Regions from separate parts of the Paraburkholderia dipogonis genome, predicted to be linked through region 2. Evidence: riboswitches for the same ligand, from Rfam matches in the RefSeq annotation. Region 2 holds a riboswitch; each other region holds the start of a gene.
The links. Region 2 has a riboswitch for manganese ahead of mntP (manganese efflux pump MntP). Riboswitches for the same ligand answer to the same signal wherever they lie in the genome.
Positions count from the first base shown of each region.

Region 1: it holds a riboswitch for manganese, as region 2 does, so the genes downstream of both, ACFSNN_RS10500 (TMEM165/GDT1 family protein) here and mntP (manganese efflux pump MntP) in region 2, are expected to answer to the same signal.
Region 3: it holds a riboswitch for manganese, as region 2 does, so the genes downstream of both, ACFSNN_RS26435 (sodium:calcium antiporter) here and mntP (manganese efflux pump MntP) in region 2, are expected to answer to the same signal.

Region 1 is NZ_JBHUFR010000008.1:98,681-106,013, reverse strand. Features, by position in the region: gene ilvD (dihydroxy-acid dehydratase) at 1-835, opposite strand, end outside; gene ACFSNN_RS10515 (DUF1571 domain-containing protein) at 1,114-2,121, opposite strand; gene ACFSNN_RS10510 (anti-sigma factor family protein) at 2,118-2,921, opposite strand; gene ACFSNN_RS10505 (hypothetical protein) at 3,111-3,851, shown strand; yybP-ykoY riboswitch at 3,933-4,115, shown strand; gene ACFSNN_RS10500 (TMEM165/GDT1 family protein) at 4,125-4,715, shown strand; gene ACFSNN_RS10495 (low affinity iron permease family protein) at 4,771-5,289, opposite strand; gene ACFSNN_RS10490 (GFA family protein) at 5,317-5,721, opposite strand; gene ACFSNN_RS10485 (DUF1810 domain-containing protein) at 6,219-6,638, opposite strand; gene ACFSNN_RS10480 (ABC transporter substrate-binding protein) at 6,850-7,333, opposite strand, start outside.
Region 2 is NZ_JBHUFR010000001.1:408,894-416,226, forward strand. Features, by position in the region: gene ACFSNN_RS01680 (bifunctional diguanylate cyclase/phosphodiesterase) at 1-805, shown strand, start outside; gene ppnP (pyrimidine/purine nucleoside phosphorylase) at 931-1,251, opposite strand; gene mntP (manganese efflux pump MntP) at 1,413-1,982, opposite strand; yybP-ykoY riboswitch at 1,992-2,158, opposite strand; gene ACFSNN_RS01695 (potassium transporter Kup) at 2,543-4,468, shown strand; gene ACFSNN_RS01700 (amino acid permease) at 4,677-6,137, shown strand; gene ACFSNN_RS01705 (hypothetical protein) at 6,304-6,453, shown strand; gene ACFSNN_RS01710 (DegT/DnrJ/EryC1/StrS family aminotransferase) at 6,737-7,333, shown strand, end outside.
Region 3 is NZ_JBHUFR010000021.1:160,056-167,388, reverse strand. Features, by position in the region: gene ACFSNN_RS26445 (SphA family protein) at 1-743, opposite strand, end outside; gene ACFSNN_RS26440 (HAD family hydrolase) at 1,069-2,136, shown strand; gene ACFSNN_RS26435 (sodium:calcium antiporter) at 2,207-3,217, opposite strand; yybP-ykoY riboswitch at 3,318-3,489, opposite strand; gene ACFSNN_RS26430 (outer membrane protein) at 3,584-4,147, opposite strand; tRNA gene ACFSNN_RS26425 (tRNA-Arg) at 4,491-4,566, opposite strand; gene ACFSNN_RS26420 (c-type cytochrome) at 4,841-5,740, shown strand; gene ACFSNN_RS26415 (UvrD-helicase domain-containing protein) at 5,862-7,333, opposite strand, start outside.

The sequences.
Region 1 (7,333 bases), on a different contig from region 2:
CCATGGCGACGTCGAGCGCCATGGCGTTCTCGAAAGCCTGCTTGCTGGCAATGCTGCGCGGCAGGACCGAGGCGTCGTCTTCCTGATAGTAGCGGCGGCACAGATCCACCACGAGCCGGCCGGCCTGTTCGAACAGACCCTTGCGCCAGGCGTGCGTGGCGACGATCGTACCGTTGCCCGGCAGCGCCAGACCGATCGCTTCGGTCAGGCAGTTCATCGAGTTCGCGGTGAACATGCCCGAGCACGAACCGCACGTCGGGCACGCGCTGCGCTCGATTTCCGCCACTTCGGCGTCGCTCACGCGGGAGTCGCCTGCCTTGATCATCGCGTCGATCAGGTCGATCTTGGCGATCACCTGGCCGTCCGTCGGTGATTTGACCTTGCCCGCTTCCATCGGACCGCCGGAGACGAACACGACGGGGATGTTCAGGCGCATGGCGGCCATCAGCATGCCGGGGGTGATCTTGTCGCAATTGGAGATGCAGACCATGGCGTCGGCGCAGTGCGCGTTGACCATGTACTCCACCGAGTCGGCGATCAGTTCGCGCGAGGGCAGCGAATACAGCATGCCGCCGTGACCCATGGCGATGCCGTCGTCGACGGCGATGGTGTTGAATTCCTTGGCGACGCCACCGGCCGCTTCGATTTCCTTCGCGACGAGCGCGCCGAGGTCGCGCAGATGCACATGGCCCGGCACGAACTGCGTGAACGAATTCACCACCGCGATAATGGGCTTGCCGAAATCTCCGTCCTTCATTCCGGTGGCGCGCCACAAGGCGCGCGCGCCGGCCATGTTGCGGCCATGGGTCGAAGTTTTCGATCGATAGTCAGGCATCTGTGTCCTCAGGTATTGGGGTCGTCAAATTGGAATTGTGCCCAGACTGGCCGCAGTGCTGTTTGCGGACAGCGACGGCGCAGCGATTGCGTGCGGCTGGCGGCTTGCGTCCGGCAATGACACGCGCGCGCGGCTGGGAAGGTACGAATAGTGCGAGAGGACGCGTAAGACGTCCAATATATTTTTCCGGCGTGATTAGGTCGGAAAAGATATTAATGGACGATGGGTCCTAGGTGAGGAAGCGGCGCTCGTGTGAAAAGTTTCCCCGCAGCGCGCTGTCAGCGGAAACCATATTCGGGGTTGCTGCGATCGAAAACCAATTCGCTCCAGTGGCGCGGTTCGACGTCTTCGAAACGGATCAGTTCCAGCAGGCCGCCCTGCTCGTCCCAGGCGGCCTCGCCGCTGGGCCATGTGTGCTGAAGATCGAACAGCAGCCGCACACGCGGTGCGTAATGCGCGGGCGGTCCCGACGGAGCCGTCCATGTCCACGCCAGCAACCGCGTGCCGTGCGCGTTCATGAGTTCGATACGGCTCGGCTTTTCGCTGAGGCCCTCTTCACGAAAACTGCGCGCGTCGTGCTCGACGGTGCGCGCGATGAACTGCAGGCCCAGGTCCCGGACGCTATGGCGGGACTGCGCGTGCGCGAACGGACCGTCGACGGCGACCTTGCCCGACACGACATGCAAGCGGCCGCCGAGATGGCCGACGATGCTGCCGGGGTCCGTGGTTTCGTCGTAGACAATCTCCTGTCCCGCATGGGCGCCGTCGGGCAGCCATTTTACGTAGACCCTTCGCGGGCTGTCCTGATATCGGATCACCATGTGATCGGGCCGCGCCGGCCATCTTCCGGAGATGCGCTCCTGCCGGAACATGCTGTATTGGTAGGCGTCGTCGGTAATCATCCCGGACTTCGCGTATTCGACGAAGGCATCTGGCTTCATCGCGTCCATCAAGGCAAGGAGCTGATCGTCGGTCAGCGTCAGAATCGAGTGGTTTTCGATCCGCGCGCGCAACGACATTGCCTGTTCGCGAGCCGTGAGACAGCGGAATTCGTCGATGTCCGCGTTCACGGTATCCGACGCGCCGGCATCCGTACATCCCGCCGATGCAGCGGACGGAGCCGGCGCCATCGGGCTGTCCGGTTGCGCAAACGCGGCCGCCGAGACAGCCAGGCATGTCAAGGCGAGCACGTACCGCAACATCTGCGCGATTGCGGGGCGTCGCGCGGCAGGCAGCGTGCGCCGCCGCATCGGATGATCGGGAATGCCAGACCCGCAAAACGTCATGGGTTTTGATCCGTGCTCGATAAGCGGCGTTTGAAGGATTGCCCGAGCGTGCTGCATGCGTCGATCGCCATGGGCCGCAATTGGACCTCGGAAAGTTGACCGGTCAGCGCGCACCCCGTTCCCTGACTGCCCCAGTAGAACGTGCTGCGGTCACCGTCGCGAAACAGACGGAATGCCGACGCATCTTCCGGAACCGCTTCGACGTACATCGTGAGCCGGGCGCCGGCCGTGTTCTGATACATGAATTGCGCGGCAGGTCCGGATTCGCCGGGCAGCAGGCGACCGCCGATCAGCGCGTACCCATATCCCCGCAGCGAAGCCACCGACAAGCGTCGATCGAGGCGCCGCGACAACCAGTTGACCAGATGATCGCGTGGCAGCGCCGCGACCTCCACGGGGTGGCGTTGCTCGGGCGCGTACAGCGCGAAAGCGAGATCGGCGCGCTCCGCGAACACGGGTGTCTCCGCCGCGAATTTCGCCGACACCCAGGCAGATGACGAGCCGAGCGCCACGCCCATCGCCATGCAGGAGGCGGCAAGGCCAGCCCGCCGCCATCTCGGCGCGAGGCGGCACACGACGATATAACGCGCGTCGTCTCGCGGCTCCCGGAACAATGCCGTCAGCGCGGCTTTTTGCGCACGGTAATCGGCCACGCGTGCGGCCGCCTCGGGGTCGGTCGTCAGCCAGACGAGCGTGGCCGCGCGCTCCGACGCGCACAGCTCATTGTCAGCGAACGCCGATAGCGATCGCCAGTCCATGCTGCCCACGCCTCGCCTCCCGCGGTTGGTGTCGTCCTTCATGGGTGAGTTGCCGTTTGCATCTACCCTGCCCTGATGCGGGACTCGCAAGACCCAGCATCAATACCCTGAATAAACGCCCGGCAGGGTCGCTCTATTCCAATCGTGTGATGTGAAGGTTTGCGCGAAAGATGGAATAGGCGGTGACGCCGGATCGTTTAGATGTCGTGTCCGAATCGACGGCAGACTTCGATGAACATTCGACAGCAGCACTCCATTCGACCTGTCGGCGCAACGCTGCTGGTGGCGGGCCTCGTGTGGCTCGCGGGCTGCGGAGGTGGTGGCGGCGGCAGCGGCGGGACGTCGATGGTTTCGATCGCCGGCACGGCGGCAACGGGCAAGGCCTTGGCGAATGCGACGATCAACATCGACTGCGCGCGGGGTTCGATGTCGGTTGCAGCGGATATGAACGGAAACTTTCACGCAGCGCTCAACGCCTTGATGCCATGCCTGATCGCCGCGACCTCGGGCGTAACGATGCTGCACTCCGTTGCGTTCGCCGGCGGTACGTACAACGTCACGCCGGAGACGGATCTGCTGGTGTCGTATCTGGCGGCGCAACTCGGTACGAATGAGACCGGACTCATCGCCGGCTTCGCGGTGAACTCGCAGTTCCAGCAAGTGCTGGCGAATCAGGCCGACGTTCTGACCGCGCAGGCCGCGGTCGTCCAGAATTTGCAGCAGATGTATGGTGTCACGCTGTCCGCGCCCAATTTCCTGACTACCGCATTCTCTGCGGGCCAACCTGGCGAGGACAGCGATCTCGAAGCGCTCTTGGCTCGCGGCGCGATCGACGCCAACGGCGAACCGGATGCCGCGGCCGTCGCGCTGATGGCCAGGACCGGGGCGGCACATCCGATTGCTACATCGCCGAATAACAGCACGGGCGGCACCGGAGTCGGCGGCATTGGAAGCTCGGGCGGCATGATGTGAGAGGCCGCCTTCTCTTATCTCGACGCACCCGCTTCCGGAAATCTGACGATTTGCGTTACTCGACCGAGACAATGTAGAATCGCCGCTCTCATTGGGGAGTAGCCGCCTCGACTGCAATGCTCGAGGGTGCCCGTCAACATACTTGGTGGTCGACAGACCGCCATGGCGTGCACAGCACTATGCCTGGCAAGACCGATGACTCGCATTCCGACCTGACCGGGTCGCCGGAATGCGCGTCATCGCGTACGTACTGCGCGGCCCGGCTCACAACCTATGCAATCGTTCCTCGTTTCGACCAGCGTGGTCGGTCTAGCCGAAATCGGCGACAAGACCCAACTGTTGTCCCTGGTGCTGGCCGCCCGATATCGCAAGCCCATTCCAATCATTCTCGGCGTGTTTGTCGCAACGCTCATCAATCATGCAGCGTCCGGTGCTTTGGGCGCATGGCTTGCCAGCGTTCTGAGTCCCTCGATTTTGAACTGGGCGGTCGTCTCGTCATTTGCCGTCATGGCTGTGTGGATTCTGATTCCCGACAAGCTCGACGGCGCCGAGGCGCTGTCGACCAAGCATCCGATGGGTGTGTTCGGCACCACGGCGCTGACGTTCTTCCTCGCTGAAATGGGCGACAAGACGCAGGTTGTCACGATCGCGCTGGCCGCGCGGTTTCACGAATTCTTCGGCGTGGTCGCCGGCACCACGCTCGGCATGATGCTGGCCAACGTGCCCGTCATCTACCTGGGACACAAGTTTGCCGACCGTCTGCCGACCAAGGCGGTCCACATTCTGGCCGCAGTGATCTTCGTTGTCCTCGGTGGCTTTGCCCTCAGGACGGCGTTGTATCCGCACGAGCACCCGCTGTTCTAGTCCGCAGGGTCGGCTTGGTACGCTTGCGGAGTGCGCAACACCGACTCCGCTGTCGTCAACTTTCGACGGTCTGCCGGACCGGTTCCTCCACCGTGCCGCCCTTTGCGGGCGAACCCGGAGCATCAGCGGCAGACTGAGTGGACAAACGCAGGTAGGCTGCCGCAAGCCTTCGGAGTTCTTCCTCGGACGCGTCCTCAATACCGATCAAATCGTTATTCGCGGCTCGATGCGAGGAAAGCAATTCATTCAACTTCAGGTGCAACGCCACGCTATCTTTGTTCTGACTCTGCTGGATCAGAAAGACCATGAGAAAGGTGACGATGGTGGTGCCGGTGTTGATGACCAGTTGCCATCCGTCCGAGTAGTGGAAGATGGGCCCTGTGACTACCCAGGCAGCGACCGTCAGTACAGCAAGGCAGAAGGCGGCCGGTGAGCCGGCCCACCGCGTAACGAGGCTTGCAAAGCGGTCGAACAGGCGCGTCAACGGATGACGGCTGGCGTACGCAGGGCTCGATGTGTCAGGAACGGTATCGAGTTCGTCAGTTGATGAAGACGCGGCGGGTTGTGTCGTCATGACCGGCTCCAGAAGGTTCGACAAGCGTCATAGTCTGTCTTCGTTATATTCGGCGCGCACCCCGGCGGGCAGCCATGGCTCTTTATGGCAACACCAAAGCTCGTAGCTCGGCTCATACAGGTCCACGCGGTCAAAGGCGCCAAGCGGAAGATCCAGTTCGTCACTGTCGTCGTGTTCCATGAACGCGACCGACCCGCATGTCGGACAAAAATGCCTTCGCGCCTCGGGCGAACTTTGCCACGCCTGGGTAGGACCGGACCATTCCACGGCGGCACGCTCGAACATGGCATAACCGCCAAACACGTTGCCGTGTATTCGCCGACATGTCATACAGTGACATATCGACACTCGCCGGGGGCTCGCGGTGACGCGAAACCGCACCGCGCCGCACGCACATCCGCCGGTTTGTCCGACTGATTCACTGTTCGCCATCACTGCACCCTCCTTCGCGGAGCGCGGGGACTGCGAGTCAAACCGTTACTTATCTCTCGTCCTCGGAATCTTCGCGTTCGACTCGTATCGACGTTCTTCGACTGAGCAAACGGTATGCCCACTTATCACGAGAGCTGCTGAAGCAATTAGCTGAACGTCCAGGGTATCCGCGCGATGCGCGATTGCACGAACTTACAAAATCGCAGCCCGACAGGTATGCCCGTTGCGATCTCTGTGAGGGATGAACTGGACAACCGTTATTCGATCGGGCCCGACATGAAAAATCCGTGGATGAAAAAGAACCCGTTTCTCAGCATGTGGCTGAGCGGAGCCAACGCAGTGGCGGGCTCAGCGCGCGGTCACGCGACGGCGGCGGCAAAGCGCGGGACCACCGCTTTCTGGACCGCTGCGCTCGCACCGCCGAAGCCCAAAAAGAAAAGGCATACGCGTAGCTGACTCGAACTGCATGGGGCATGTCGAGCCTGCGTGCCTCATCGCTACAAGCGCTCCAACGTTAGCGGATCACCCTGGCCGTGGAAATACTTCCTGAGCGCTTCAGCAAAGGGCGCTTTGTCGATCGCCGCGCGCTCGAAGAGCGTCATCGACGAATGAAACTTCAGATAATCCGGATACCCGAAAATGTCCTCGATTGAAGAACCTTCGACAACGTTGACGTATTGGGTCGATTGCCTCAGCCGTTCACCCAGTACCGGATGGCGCAGATAAGCATCGGCCTCGGCCAACGACGAAATCGCGAACCGCTGCGCCATTGCACTCGCCCCAAGCCCCTGTATCTGTGGAAACACGAACCACATCCAATGGCTTCGCTTACGGCCGTCGCGCAGTTCGTCGCAGACCTGTGCGTAGAGTGGATCCTGTGCGTCGACAAAGCGCTGCAGGTTGAAAGGGTCGTTCAATTCGCTCTCCGTTCCGCCGTTTCGTTTCTATGGCGCTTTCAAAGCGTGAAACGATATGAATGTCTCACTGCCGATCAATCATATTGCTCGACGTGCGAGACCTTCAATATGCCCGAATCCACATGAGAAGTCGCCACCGTACAGCACCCGTTGCGAACACTTCATGCATGAGTCGGGCAAGACATTCAGGCCTTGGCGAAGGCCACCGCGTTCACTGGCCGTACACGTCGAAGTCGAAATACTTTTTCGCGATCCTGTCGTATGTGCCGTCCGCGCGTGTGTCGGCGATCGCCTTGTCGATCTGCGCCTTCAGGTCGGTGTCTTCCTTGCGCAAACCGATCGCGGTGCCGCTTCCGAGCGTCTTCGCGTCGTAGAGCGCGTTGCCGACAAACCCAAAGTCCTTGCCTCGCGCCGTGCGCAGGAAACCGACGTCAGCTTGCACGGCGTTCTGCAGCGATGCATCGATGCGTCCAGCAAGCAGGTCCGAGTAAACGAGATCCTGATCCTGGTAAGCCACGATCACCGCGCCGGCCGGCTCCCAGTAAGTTTTCGCGTAGGTTTCCTGGATCGTGCCCTGCTCTACGCCGATTCGCTTGCCCTTCACCGCTTCCGGCGTGGGCGTGATCGTCGAGCCCTTCTTCGCGACGAGACGGGTCGGGATACGGAATACCTTCGAAGAAAACGCGATCTGCGCC
Region 2 (7,333 bases):
CGTCGTCGTGCAGCGAGCCGCGCTGGAAGCGGGCTTGCGCAATGCCATCGAGGACAACCAGTTCCTGCTCCACTACCAGGCACAGGTCGTGGGTACGCGAGTGACAGGCGCGGAGGCGCTGGTGCGCTGGCAGCATCCGCAGCGCGGTATCGTGCCGCCCGCCGAGTTCATTCCGCTGGCCGAAGAGACCGGACTGATCGTTGCGCTGGGAAGCTGGGTACTGGAGGCCGCGTGCGCGCAACTCGCGCAATGGGCAACGCGGCCCGACATGGCGCATCTCACGATTGCGGTCAATGTCAGCGTCCAGCAGTTCCGCGAAGCCGATTTCGTGGACAACGTGTTGACGATTATCGGTCGCACCGGCGCGCGGCCCGACAGGTTAAAACTGGAGCTGACGGAAAGCGTGCTGGTCGACAATGTGCAAGACATCATCGAGAAGATGAGTGCACTGAAAGCGAAAGGCATCGTCTTTGCACTCGACGATTTCGGCATCGGCTATTCGTCGCTGTCCTATTTGAAGCGCCTGCCTTTGGATCAACTGAAGATCGACCGCTCATTTGTGCGCGACGTCCTGGTCGATTCCAACGACGCCGTGATTGCCAGAACTATCGTGGCGCTTGCGCGCAGCCTCGGTTTGGGTGTGATCGCCGAAGGCGTCGAAACGGAGGCTCAGCGGGATTTCCTCGCGGCAGCGGGATGCTACGCGTATCAGGGCTATTATTTCTGCCGCCCGCTTCCTATCGAGGATTTTGAGGCGCTGTTGAACAATGTAGAGACACGTCAATGCGTGGCTGAGCGAACATGAGACACGTGGCGTGCCGCCGGTGACGTAGCGCTGCTGCAATCCACGTGCGTTCTTTATGAAAAGCCCGCGCTTTTATACGCGGGATTTAGAGCGCGTCATTCCAACGTCGTGCAATGCGACGCGTTTTACAGATAGCTGCAGACGTAGTCGAGTGTTTCGATCACGTCGATATCGAAGCGGCTTTTCCCGGGCACCGAGAACGACTCGCCCGCACCATACGTCTTCCACTCGTCGCTGCCTTCGAGGCGGATGCGGCATTGGCCGGCCTGCACTTCCATGAGTTCAGGCGCGTCGGTGCCGAAGTTGAGCGCGCCCGGCAGGATCACGCCAAGCGTTTTGCGCGTGCCGTCGGCGAACAGAACGGTGTGCGAGACGCACTTGCCGTCGAAATAGACGTTGGCTCGTTTAACAATGGAAACCTGATCGAATTGCGTTGCGGCCGTCATGCCAATCTTCCTCTGGGTTGTCGTGAATGGAGGCGTTTGCGTGGACTTCAGGTCGGACCTTCGGGTCGGACGCGGAGCCGCCATCATACAGGCGGCCGGTGGCGTCAGACGCCGATCGCGCCGAAAGAAATGGAGATCTGCGGGCCGCAGTCAAACACCGTCTAGCCGAAGACCTTCAGATGCTCAGCCAGGATCGTGCTGCCAATGCCGATCAGCACGATGCCGCCCGCCAGTTCCGCGCGCCTGCCCGCCACGTGCCCGATGACACGGCCGAGCATCACACCGATCGTGACCATCGCCATGGTGGCGAGACCGATCGCAGCGGCCGTGGAATAGATGTTGACGTCCACGAAAGCGAGGCCCGCACCGACCGCCATCGCATCAATACTCGTGGCAAAGCCGGTTAGCGCCAGCAACCAGAACGAATGAGCCGACGGCTTCGTTTCCTCGATTTCCTTGGTGTTAAAGCTGTTGAAAATCATGCGGGCGCCCAGGACCAACAGCAGCGAAAACGCGATCCAGTGATCCCATGCCGAGACGTATTGCGCCGCGGCTTTGCCGAGAAACCATCCGACCAGGGGCGTGAGTGCTTCGATGACGCCGAAGATGAGCCCTGTTCTGACCGCCTCGCGCCAATGAGGACGATTGAGCGTGGCGCCTTTGCCGATCGCGGCCGCGAAGGCGTCGGTGGACATGGCAAAAGCAAGGAACAGCGTTGCGACAGGATTCATGAGAGGAGGGCTCGTGGTCGGGCGGAAAACCGCGACACACCGCCGCGCCCGACCGGTCGCGTGGTGTGTCGATGGTCTTGCCAACCAAAGGGCTACCTGCACCACGGTCTGCGCGACCGAGAATGTTGATGCAGGCGCTTCTGGGTAGAAGCCGGCTACTCCCCAAAGACAGGTGCGAGCATACCATGTCGAAAGGCTGATGTAATGGTGCTTGCGTCCTGCATGTCTGCCCGAGAAATAAATCGATCACTACTTCATGTATCAGTAGCGTGGCAAACGGCCGATGGTATATGTTGAATTAGCGGCACACCGGCCTTTCGGAAAAAAGACAGTCACGTCCGCGAAAGGCGGGTACGCAAACATCAGAACAATAAGAAGGCGCATAAAGCATCAAAGATGGGACGCACGTTTCTTGTACGAAAGTTGCTTCCGCGATGCTGACTATTGGGGCGCAGGCGACTCCTCGAAAAACGAGGCCTGATAAAAGCATGAAGCGGTTCCGCACGCGCAGCGGCCCAAGCCGTATGTTGCATCGCGAGAACGCGAAACTGGAGCGAGACATGAGCCAGTCAGTATCCGCCGCGCCCGATGCGGGCCATTCCGGCGGGCGCGGGCATCATCGCCCGGCGATGCCCGCACTCGCGCTTGCAGCATTAGGTGTGGTGTACGGCGACATCGGCACCAGCCCGCTGTACACGCTGCAGACGGTGTTCAATCCAGTCAACGGGCTGTCGCTCAACGCGCTGGATGTGGTCGGCATTGTGTCGCTGATCGTCTGGTCGCTGATCGTCGTCGTCTCGCTCAAATACGTCACGTTGATTCTTCGCGCGAACAATCACGGCGAGGGCGGGATCATGGCGCTGCTGGCGCTCGCCGCGTCGTCGGTTTCCGCGCGGCCGCGCTTGCGCCACACGTTGCTGGGCATCGGCATCATGGGCGCGGCGCTCTTTTACGGCGACAGTGTGATTACGCCGGCGATCTCGGTGCTGAGCGCGGTAGAAGGTCTCGAAGTGGCCGCGCCGTTCCTTAAAACCTGTGTGATTCCCGTGACGCTGGTTGCGCTGGTCACGCTGTTCCTGATGCAGAAGCATGGCACGGCCGGTATCGGCATCGTGTTCGGACCGGTGATGGTGCTCTGGTTTGTCGTGCTTGCCGTGGTGGGTGTCGTCAACATGATGCGGGCGCCCGCGATTCTCGTCGCGCTCAATCCGCTCACGGGGCTGGCGTTCTGCCTGCATCATCGGTGGCTTGCGTTCGTTGCTTTGGGCGCGGTCGTTCTGTCGTTGACCGGCGCGGAAGCGCTATATGCCGACATGGGACATTTCGGCGCGAAGCCGATCCGGCTGACGTGGTTCGGCCTCGTATTTCCAGCACTCGCGCTGAACTATCTGGGGCAGGGCGCGTTGCTGCTTGCCGATCCGGGCGCACTGCAAAATCCGTTCTACAAAATGTTTCCGGAATGGGCGCTGTATCCGATGATCGTGCTCTCGACGGTCGCGACTGTGATCGCGTCGCAAGCCGTTATCTCGGGTACGTATTCGATGACCAAGCAGGCGATGCAACTCGGCTTTCTTCCGCGCATGAATGTCGTCTATACATCCGAAAGGGAGATGGGGCAAATCTACGTGCCGGGCATCAACTGGACGTTATTGGCTGCCGTCGTGGCAGCGGTGGTCGGCTTCGGGTCATCCACGGCGCTCGGCTCCGCGTACGGTATCGCGGTGACCGGCACGATGCTGATCACGACCATCCTGACGTTCTTCGTCATTCGCTATGCGTGGCACTACAACTGGTTTCTATGCGTGTTCGCGACCGGCTTCTTCTTCATGATCGACGCGGCATTTTTCTCCGCGAATCTGCTGAAGCTGATGGAAGGCGGATGGTTCCCGCTTCTGGTCGGACTGATCATCTACACAATCATGGCAACCTGGGGAAAAGGCTGGGAGATGATGCGTGCCGAAGCGCGCGTGAGAGCCGGGACGACGCCGCTCAAGCCTTATCTCGCGACACTGCTGAAGGAATCGCCGATTCGTTGCGGTGGCACGGCGATCTTTCTTTCTCCGGATCCTGATGGTGTACCGCATTCGTTGATCAACAATCTGATGCATAACCGCGTGCTGCACAAACGGGTGGTGTTCGTGACGGTCAACAACGAAGAGATACCGTGGGTGCCCGCCAGTGAGCGCGTGAGCGTGCATCCACTCGATTCGGAATGCTACCAGGTCACAATCACGTATGGCTTTATGGATGAAGTCGATCTGCCGCGCGCACTTGAAGTTTGCAAAACGTACGGTTTGTCATTCGAGCCGGCGGAGACTTCCTACTTTCTGAGCCGCGCGACTCTCGTGCCAACTCGTGATAGCGGCATGGCGATGTGGCGAGAGCGTTTGTTCTCGGTCATGTTGCATAACGTGGGGAACGTCGCGGCTTATCTGAAGCTGCCGGCCAATCGAGTGATCGAGTTGGGGGCGCGGGTGGAGATTTGAGGATTGCCTAAGAACGCGAGCAAAAGCTTTGACCGCGGACGAGACAGAATCAAATATTCACTTTGCTTTTAATTCGGAATACACTGAATTTTCCATTCTCCTTACCTTACCCGCTAGTCTTCAGTAACAGATGTTTTTGTCGTGCTCCGCGAGCCGAAGCAAGCCGAGTCGGCTCGTGCCCAACACCAATTGAACGGGACGACTCATCATGGCTGATACGAGCTACATGGCACGAAAATCCGTCGCCGATATTGTGGGAAGCGCCGACGCGGATGAAGGCCATTCACTATCGAAATCACTCGGCGCCATCAGCATTACCGCGATGGGTATCGGCGCCATCATCGGCGCCGGCATCTTCGTTCTGACGGGCACCGCCGCAGCGCAATTCGCGGGCCCGAGCATCGTCTTGTCGTTCGTGCTCGGCGGCATTGCGTGCGCATTCGTCGGTCTCTGCTATTCGGAACTGGCTGCCATGTTGCCGGTATGCGGCAGTAGTTACACGTACACGTATGCCACGCTGGGTGAAATTTTCGCGTGGATCATCGGCTGGGACTTGATCCTCGAATACGCGATGGGCGCGGCCACGGTCGCGGTTGGATGGTCCGGTTATATCGTCAGCTTGCTGCATAACGTGGGGATCAATATCCCGCCTGTTTTTGCCACTGCACCCGGCACGGTCATCAAGCTAGCCGATGGCAGCACCGCGACGGGCATCGTCAATCTGCCCGCGATAGTGATCATCGCCATTCTTACCACCATGCTCGTGCTCGGTACGAAGGAATCGGCACGCCTCAACAACATCATGGTGGCGGTCAAGCTTGTCGTGGTGGTGGCTTTTATCGCGCTTGGAGCGTTTTTCATCAAGCCGGCGAACTGGCATCCGTTTATTCCCGCGAATACCGGCGAGTTCGGTAACTTTGGCATGAGCGGGATCCTGCGCGGCTCGGCAGTGGTGTTCTTTGCGTTCATCGGCTTCGATGCGGTTTCCACCGCGGCGCAGGAAGCGAAGAAACCGCAGCGGGACATGCCGATTGGTATTCTGGGCTCGCTGATCATCTGCACGATTTTGTACATTCTCGTGGCAGGTGTGCTCACTGGGCTCGTGCCTTACGCTGAGTTGAATGTTCCTGATCCGATCGCCAAGGGTGTGGATGCCATCGGCGTGAACTGGTTCTCGATTCTGATCAAGATCGGCGCGTTGACAGGATTGACCACGGTGATTCTCGTGCTGCTGTACGGGCAGAGCCGCATTTTCTTTACGATGTCGACGGATGGTTTGCTGCCGCCTCTTTTCGCGCGAGTTCACCCGCGTCTTCAGACGCCTTATTTGAGCCAGATTCTAATTGGCTCAGTCGTTGCGATCGTCGCGGCGCTGACGCCGATCAGCGTGCTGGGAGAGATGGTCAGTATTGGTACTTTGTTCGCGTTCATTCTTGTGTGCGGCGCGGTGATCTATTTGCGGCGCAGCGACTCGGATGCTTCGCGTCCTTTCAGGGTTCCCGGGGTGCCGATCGTGCCGGTTCTGGGGATTTTGTTTTGCCTGCTGCTCATGGCCGGGCTACCGCTTGTTACGTGGGTGCGGCTCGTTGTGTGGCTTGTGATCGGCATGACCATTTACATGTCTTATGGCCGGAATCATTCGAGGTTGCGCTATCCGGAGCGGCATTGAGAAGGCGGTGGCGCTGGATCGGCGTCACGGCGAGTATTTCTCACATAGCGATGAAAAATGCTCGTTTGGTGGGCAAGGTCTGTCTTCGTAGACTGGGAGGGTGAGGTGTGGCCGCGGCGATGTTGTGGCGTGCCGTGGCTGCTCCTGGTTTATGAGGAGGTTTATCGTGGATATGACCTTGTTCGAGATTCCGGCTGTGGTGGTTGTTTTGGGTATTGTGGGTGTTGTGGTGGTGAGGGCGTTTGCCTCGTCGTGCGTGGATGATATCGACGTTTTTATGCGGCGGCATATGCCGGATGAGCGGGAGAGGAGTTAGAAGGAGTTTAGGTTTTTCGTATCAAGGCATGCCGCGTTCTGCCGGCACATCGTATGTCGCTATCACGTGACATCGAAATCGAAGCTCACGACCCGTCTTTCCAGCGTTCGCCCAATAGCGTCCAAACGTGGCATCGACATTCGCGATGAGTTATGATAAGCGTTTGCCGTCGTCACCTTCTCGGATCCTGATTCGGGCACATTTCACACGGTAACCACTTAATCGAAGTCATCGCACGGCTCGCGTGCGATGACTTAAATCATATTGCGGAGGTACGTGCGCTATGGCCGGCAAGGTCCCTCTGTTTTCCATTGAAGCCTCGAATCGCGGCATCGACCTCGCGGGTGCCTTCAACCGCGTGGCGGACAGTCACTGGTTCATCCTCGGCAACGAAGTGACAAACTTCGAGCGGGAGTTCGCCGAGTATATCGGCGTCGATACCTGCGTTGCACTTGCTAATGGAACCGACTCGTTAGAACTCGCGTTGCGGGCGCTCGATGTAACGCCTAGCGATTCCGTAGCGCTGGTGGCCAACGCCGGCTTTTACGGCAGCACGGCGGTCAATGCGATTGGCGCGCGCGCGCTTTACATCGACGTCGATGCTTCGTCGCTGAACATGTCGCCGGCCGCCCTTCGCGAACTGCTTTCGCGCGAAAAGCCGAAGGCGATTCTTGTCACGCATCTGTACGGCCAACTCGCCGCTATCGAAGAAATCGTGGCGATTGCCGCACAAGCCGGGGTTCCTGTCGTCGAAGATTGCGCGCAAGCTCATGGCGCGATGCGCGGAGGGCGTATTGCGGGAAGCTTTGGCGCCATCGGCTGCTTTAGTTTTTATCCGACAAAGAACCTGGGCGCATTGGGTGACGGCGGTGCAGCCGTA
Region 3 (7,333 bases), on a different contig from region 2:
ACGCCCCAGCCGTTGCTGAAGCGCTTGAGCGCGAGCAGATCGAGCACGCTGACCGGCGCGTTGTGATAGTGGGTGTCCTTATTGGGCGTGTAGAACTCAAGGCCGTAATTCAACGACAGCTCGATGTTCTCCTTCGGCAGCAACTTCGTATAAGCGATTGTCGGCGTGAAGGTCCATGTGTTCTGTCCGGCATTGGCTAACCGGTTCGAGTTGTACGCACCGGTCGGCGCGTAGATCTGCACGCTGAATGCGACGTGGTCGTTGCTGGTCAGGTGATAGCCGGCAATGACGGGCGTGAAGAAGAAATCGGCGAACTGCGTGCCGTGGTCGTCCGGCAAGCGGCCATGAAACGACGAGATGTCGGTGTACTGAACCGGCACTCCGAACGACGACGCGAAGTTCCAGCCGCCGACCGTAATTCCCCACGTCTTGACCGCGGCGAGGATCGTGTATTCGGCCGTCGCATTGACGCCTTGCGTGACTTGCCCAGCAATCGGAATCGACTTGCTAGTGCCTAGCGAACCTTCGTAGTAGACCGTGGCCGCCGACACGATCCAGTCGCTGGTGGGCGGCACGATGCCGCCGTATGGCGTCACCTGTTGGCCGGTAATCGGACGGCCGATGCCGCCTTCCGTCGCCCACGCTGTCTGGGAAAGACTCACGCCGACGATGGTCACGAGCGCGCCTTTGCACAATCCGGCAACGAGCCGCCAGGCTGCGAGCAAACAGTTAGGTTGACTCATAATCGTCCTCATCGAATGGAAGTCCGGCATTCTCACTCCTGCGGCACCACATCTGGGCAGCCTGCGTCCGCACGCCACACTGCGCGTGCGCGCGCAGGCATCAGGCTTTGCGCACGATTGGTGGCGCGACCGGCGCCCGTGTCGCCGCTTTCCTGTGCCTGGCGATGTGCAGGTCGTCCATGCGCGCCTCAACGCTTGTGCGGTGTGGGAAACGTCAGGCTCGCCCCTCAATGTCGAAAAAATCCCACAACGGCTGCAATTACCGCTTTGGCCCATTAGACTGGCGCTCGCTTGAATTCGACCCACCGCTTTCGATGAGGCTTTCATGATTCGCGCGCTGCACCGGTACTGCATTGCCTTCACCGTTATCCTTCTTTCTGCCTGCTCGGTGACGCCCCGGCAGGACGGCGTGTCGCAGACCGGCGCATCGGCGGCCGCCGCGTTGGCGTCATGGAACGACACGAAGACCACACGGTCGATCGTCGACTTCGTGACGCTGGTGACGACGCCAGAGTCCAAGGATTTCATCCCGCGTGCCGACCGGATCGCTGTATTCGATAACGACGGCACGCTGTGGCCGGAGCAGCCCGCTCCGGTCCAACTAGTGTTCGCGCTGCAACGCGTGAAGACGGTGGCCGCAAGGCATCCGGAATGGAAGCGCCAGGAGCCGTTCCGCTCGATCCTCAAAGGCAATCTCAGGAATGTGGCGGCAAGCGGCGACGCCGGCTCGATGCGGGTGTTGGCCGCGGCCCACGCCGGCATGACGGGCGATCAGTTCGCCGCGCTCGTGCACGAATGGTTCGATTCCGCGAGCGACCCGCGCTTCAACCGGCCTTATGCCGATCTCGCGTATCAGCCCATGCTCGAGTTGCTTGCCTATCTGCGCGCGAATGGCTTCAAGACCTATCTGGTGACGGGCGGCGACGTCGAGTTTGTCCGCGACGTGGCGCAGCGCATGTATGGCATTCCGCCCGAGCAGGTGATCGGCAGCACCGTCAAGTACCGGTACGGCCAGAGTAACGGCGCGGTTTCGCTGACGCGTCTCGCGCAGGTCGACACGTTGCTCGACGGCTCGGCCAAACCGCTGGCCATCGATCGTGTGATCGGCAGGCGTCCGGTGATCGCGTTCGGCAACGCGGATGGCGACGCGCCGATGCTCGAATGGACCTCGGCAGGCGACGGCCCGCGGCTCGCCGCGCTCGTGCATCACACGGACGCGCAGCGCGAATACGCATACGACCGCGCAGCGAAGAGCGGCAAGCTCGACAAAGGTCTGGACGAAGCCGCCGCGAAAGGCTGGCTGGTCGTCGATATGAAAGATGACTGGAGAACCGTGTTCAAGCCGGACGGCGCGACAGCGGCCGCAACGGCGACGACGACCCGGGCAAACTGAGCGTGAAACGCGGAAGGCCGTTGGACAAGCGGCCTTCCGCGACTGTTTTCACCTGTGGCCGGCGGTTCGTCTAGCGGCTCAGCGTAATCGCCAGATACGTGACATAGAGCACCCCGCAAACCAGCAATGCCCACACCGGCACGCCGCGCTCACGCACATTGACCCGCAGCCACGCCGCGGCGACGAGCGTGACTACGATGCCGGTCACCACTTCGATACGCGGCACCCACGGCGTCAGCAGAATGCCGATCGCGGGCAGCAGGGTGCCCTGAAACACCATCGCGCCGGTGATGTTGCCGAACGCCAGCGTGTCCTTGCCGCGGCGAATCCACAGAATGCTGTTGACCTTCTCGGGCAGTTCGGTGGCGATCGGAATGATCAGCAGCGAGAGCAGCAGCGGCGACACGCCGAGCGCCTGCGACACGCCGCGCACACCATGGATGAAGCCTTCCGCGCCCCACACCAGCAACGCGACGGCCAGCGCCAATTGCACCACGATGGTCGCGAGGTTGGTCGGCACGCCGAGGCGCGCGATCAGCATCTTGCCCGGCGCTTCAGTGCCGTGGCCGGCATCGACCAATTCATTCGATGCGCGGAAGGTCATCACCACATAGGTGACGTACACGCCGACCAGCGCCAGGCTGAAGAGCGCGCGCACGATCATCTGCTCATGCGGCACGTACATCGCGGCCGCGGCCAACACGAACGCACACAGGAAATAGTTCAGGTCGCGCGTGAAGCCCGTGCGCTCCGGCGCGACCCAGCCGCGCGCGCCCCGCGAGCCGAGAATCGCGAGCGTCATGAGGAAGGTGGAGAGGGTGGAAAGCATCAGCGGCGCACCGAGAATCGCGCCGACGCCGATCTCCTGATTGACCGCGCTATCCGTCGTGCCGCTGGCGATCGCGAGCAGCGGCACGAGCGTCTCGGGCAACGCGGTGCCGACGGCGGCGAATAGTGAACCCGTCACGCCTTCGGAAATCTTGAGACGTTCACCCAGATGCTCGAGTGCATTGGTGAAGAGCTCAGCCGCCACCAGAATGACGACGAGCATGATGGCAAGTTCGAGCAGGAGGCCGGTCATGCGCGGCACTCCGCAATCAAGCAGACGCGGCGGCGCGGCGGACGGGGAGTAGGGGAAACTGGCAAGTTACGACGATGTTTCACAGGGCGGCTCCGCGGTCGGACGTCGATGACAAACCAATGACGCACCGCCGCCCGTCCGACCAGAACGAGGCAGTGCGTCAATGGTCTCGCCAAACCGACCCGGTCGAACGCGCCATGACCCGCAGGCCAAGTATGTTGACGCGCTCTCCTTCAATGGATGAAGGAAGGCTACTCCCCAGTGACCGAGGGATTCTAACGGCAGGGGGGCGCTTTCAACAACCTTGTTGCGGTGAAGGTGGTTGTTCGGGCTAATCGGTTAGCCAGTGGGCGCGAGTTTAGCGCGTTAGTTGAAGTGATATTGCACGCCGATTGTGAAACTGTTGTTTGTTCTTCGGGTGCCGTCGTGATTGCTGGTATCGGTTGTCCATTCGCCTAGCGCGCTCATGTGTTTTGCAAACTTATATTCGACGCCTAAACCCCAGTGAAGGCGTGTGTCCGGCTTGTCCATTGTCAATCCAACACGTATGTACGGCATACACTGATTGAATGGCATGCCAAGTTTCGCATCGATTCCGCCATCTTTAGAAGTTGTCGAGCCGTGATGCAGATCGGCAAAAACTTCAGCGCCTGCCACGAAGCGGTCGACATCGAAGTTGTATCCCGCTGTAAACCCCGGAAAAACCGTGGTATGCGATGCTTTATTGACGGCGCCTGAGGCATCGGAGGTATTCACGCCCAACTTGAAACCCACATAGGGGCCGGCAAACTCGCTTGCGCCCGTTTGAGGAGCCGCCGATTGCGCGTGGACGAGATTGGATAGCATCATGATCGATGCGGTTAAAATCAGCCGGGTTATTTTGTACATGACCTGCAATAAAACGATTGGCGCGCGAATGGATCGCGACACGTTATTAATCAGTGAAGCGATCTAGAAATGCCGCTCCGGGAATATTCACGCGCGATAGAAATTGCATGATCAAAACATGCTAATTAAGGGGATAGGATGGGGCTATGCGAAATGTCCGCATGGAGACCTTCAAACGTCCGATTCTTAATTTGTGGCACAAATAAAGAGGGACGTTTTCGGACGAATCTGTAAAGGACATGCGAGCGTACGAAAGGCGTCGCCAAAGGACTGTTTGCGGGAATGCGGGGACCTTAGGCGGCACTCGTGCGAACACGACAGGGCCGTAAAAAACAAAAGGGCTTGGCGCACATTGCGTAAGCCCTTGAGCGAGATCGATTCTTTATGGTGCGCCCGGCTGGGATCGAACCAGCAACCCCTGCCTTCGGAGGGCAGTACTCTATCCATTGAGCTACGGGCGCTTCAACACGAAAGCGCGGCACCAGAACGGATGCGACGCCAAAGCGAGACCGAAAGGATACCCGGTTTCCGCCATACCGTCCACCGGACGGCCTGAATGGCGGCCTTCGCGGTGTTTCGCACAACCCGCGCGATGCGGGTAAACGCCTGCTGAACACCGCGCCGCGCCCCTCGCCGCCGTCGAAATGTTCCGTCTATAATCGTCCGTGGCTGATTAAAGAACAAGAAGTTGCCGTCACGCTGTACCGCTCACATACCCACGGAGACGAGACAAGCATGAGCGAAGCACCACACGGAGCCCCGATCAAAACCCCCGGGCAGCTCATCGCCGCGATCATCGCCAGTTTTGCGGTACCGATCGTCATCATCGTTCTGCTGGTGATCTACGTCGACAATTCGACGCGCACCGGCGCCGGCACCGACTCTCTCTCCGAAGCCGAGGTCACCGCCCGCATCAAGCCATTTGCCCAGGTCGACATTCGCGACGCCAACGCGCCGCGCGTCTACAAGAGCGGCGAGGAAGTCTATAAGGCGGTGTGCTCCGCGTGTCACGCGTCGGGCGCGGCAGGCGCGCCGAAATTCACCAATACCGCCGACTGGGCACCGCGCATCGCGCAGGGCTTCGACACGCTGCTGCACACGGCGCTCACCGGCAAAGGCGCGATGCCCCCGCGAGGCGGCACCAGCCCGGACGACTACAGCGATTTCGAAATCGCCCGCGCGGTCGCCTACATGGCCAACAATTCCGGCGGAAGTTTCCCTGAACCGGCTCAGCCGGCAGCGGGCGCGCCAGCGGCGGCATCCGGTGCCGCCGCCGCGGCGCCGGCCGGCGCTTCCGACGCGGGTGCGGCTCAGGCCGCCGCGGCGATGGCCGCCATGGCGAGCGTGCCGCAAGCAGCCGCGCCGGCAGCAGCTGGCGCGCAAAGCGCGGACGCGTCGCAGGCCGGCAAGGCGTTGTATCAGCAGGTTTGCCAGGCTTGTCATGCGGCCGGCGTGTTGAACGCGCCGAAGTTTGGTGACAAGGACGCCTGGGCGCCGCGTCTGAAAGAGCCGATGGACACGGTCTATAACTACGCGCTGCACGGCAAGGGCGCGATGCCTCCGAAGGGCGGCTCGACAGCATCCGACGCGGACGTGAAGGCCGCCGTCGACTACATGGTCAGCGCGGTGAAGTAAAACGCTCGCGGCGTTATCCGCACCACTAAAAAATCCCTGCACCGCGGCAACGCGGTGCAGGGATTTTTTATATCTTGTCCGGCAAACAAGCCCACGCGATCTCAACGTTCTCAGCGCCGCCTCAAGGCTTCTGCAACAGAGCCTTCAAACTCGCGAGCCGGTCTTTCGGCGACATCGGCGCTTCTTCGGGCGTCGGGGGCGGAGCGTCGTCGAGCAGCATTTCTGGAATGAAGCGCGACGGCTCGCACACCACCGTCTCTCGCGCGCGCTTGCGCTTCTTGCACCAGTTCAGATGCAGACTGCGCTGCGCGCGCGTGATCGCCACGTACATCAGCCGGCGTTCTTCTTCGATGCGCGCGTCGTCGATCGGCTCGTCGTCGGGACCGCCGCGATGCGGCATGATGCCTTCTTCGACGCCCACCAGAAACACGTGCGGATACTCCAGACCCTTCGACGCATGCACTGTCGAAAGCCGCACCGCGTCGGGATCTTCCTCGCGGCCTTCGAGCATCGACATCAGCGCCACGGTCTGAATCAGGCCGAGCAGACTCTTGCCGGTGTCGCCGAAACCGTCGGCGGTGTCGTAGCCGGTGGCTTCGTCGTTCGTCGCGCCCGCTGGCTCAGCCTTCGTGCCCTTGCGCTTGAGCCACTCCATGAACTCCAGCACGTTTTGCCACTTGGACTGCGCCTGACGTTCGTCAAATGCGTCGTAGAGATAGGCCTCGTAGTGGATCGCGTCCATCAGTTCGTCGAGCAGCGTGCCGGCAGCGTCCTTCTCGGCGCGATCGGTGAGACGCTGCATGAAGTCGCAAAACACGCGCATGGGTTCGATCTGCCGCGGCGACAGACGCGCCTCGATACCGCCCATGTACACCGCCTCGAACAGCGACACCTTGGCCTGACCCGCGAACGAGCCGAGCGCCTCGAGCGTCGTATTGCCGACGCCGCGTCGCGGCGTAGTGATTGCGCGGATGAACGCGGGGTCGTCGTTCGCGTTGGCGATCAGACGCAGATACGCGCAGATGTCCTTGATCTCGGCTTTGTCGAAGAACGATTGCCCGCCGGACAGCACATACGGAATCCGCTCGCGCCGCAACACCTGCTCGAAAATGCGCGCCTGAAAATTGCCGCGATACAGGATCGCGTAGTCGCGGAAATTCGCGCGCCGCTCGAACTTGTGCGCCGACAGGCGGAACACCACGGACTCGGCCTCGTGCTCTTCGTCGTTGCACGGCGTGACCGTGATCGTGTCGCCCATGCCGTGCTCGGACCACAGCTTCTTTTCGAACAGCTTCGGATTGTTCGCGATCACGTTGTTCGCGGCGGTCAGAATGCGCACGGTCGAGCGGTAGTTCTGCTCCAGCTTGATCAGATGCAGCTTCGGAAAATCCTTGCTGAGCTGGCCGAGATTTTCGAGCGTCGCGCCGCGCCAGCCGTAGATCGCCTGATCGTCGTCGCCGACCGCCGTGAACGCCGCGCGCTTGCCGGCCAGCAGTTTCACCAGTTCGTACTGGCAGGCGTTGGTGTCCTGATACTCGTCGATCAGCAGATAGCGCAGCTTGTTCTGCCAGCGGTCGCGCACCTGCTCGTTCT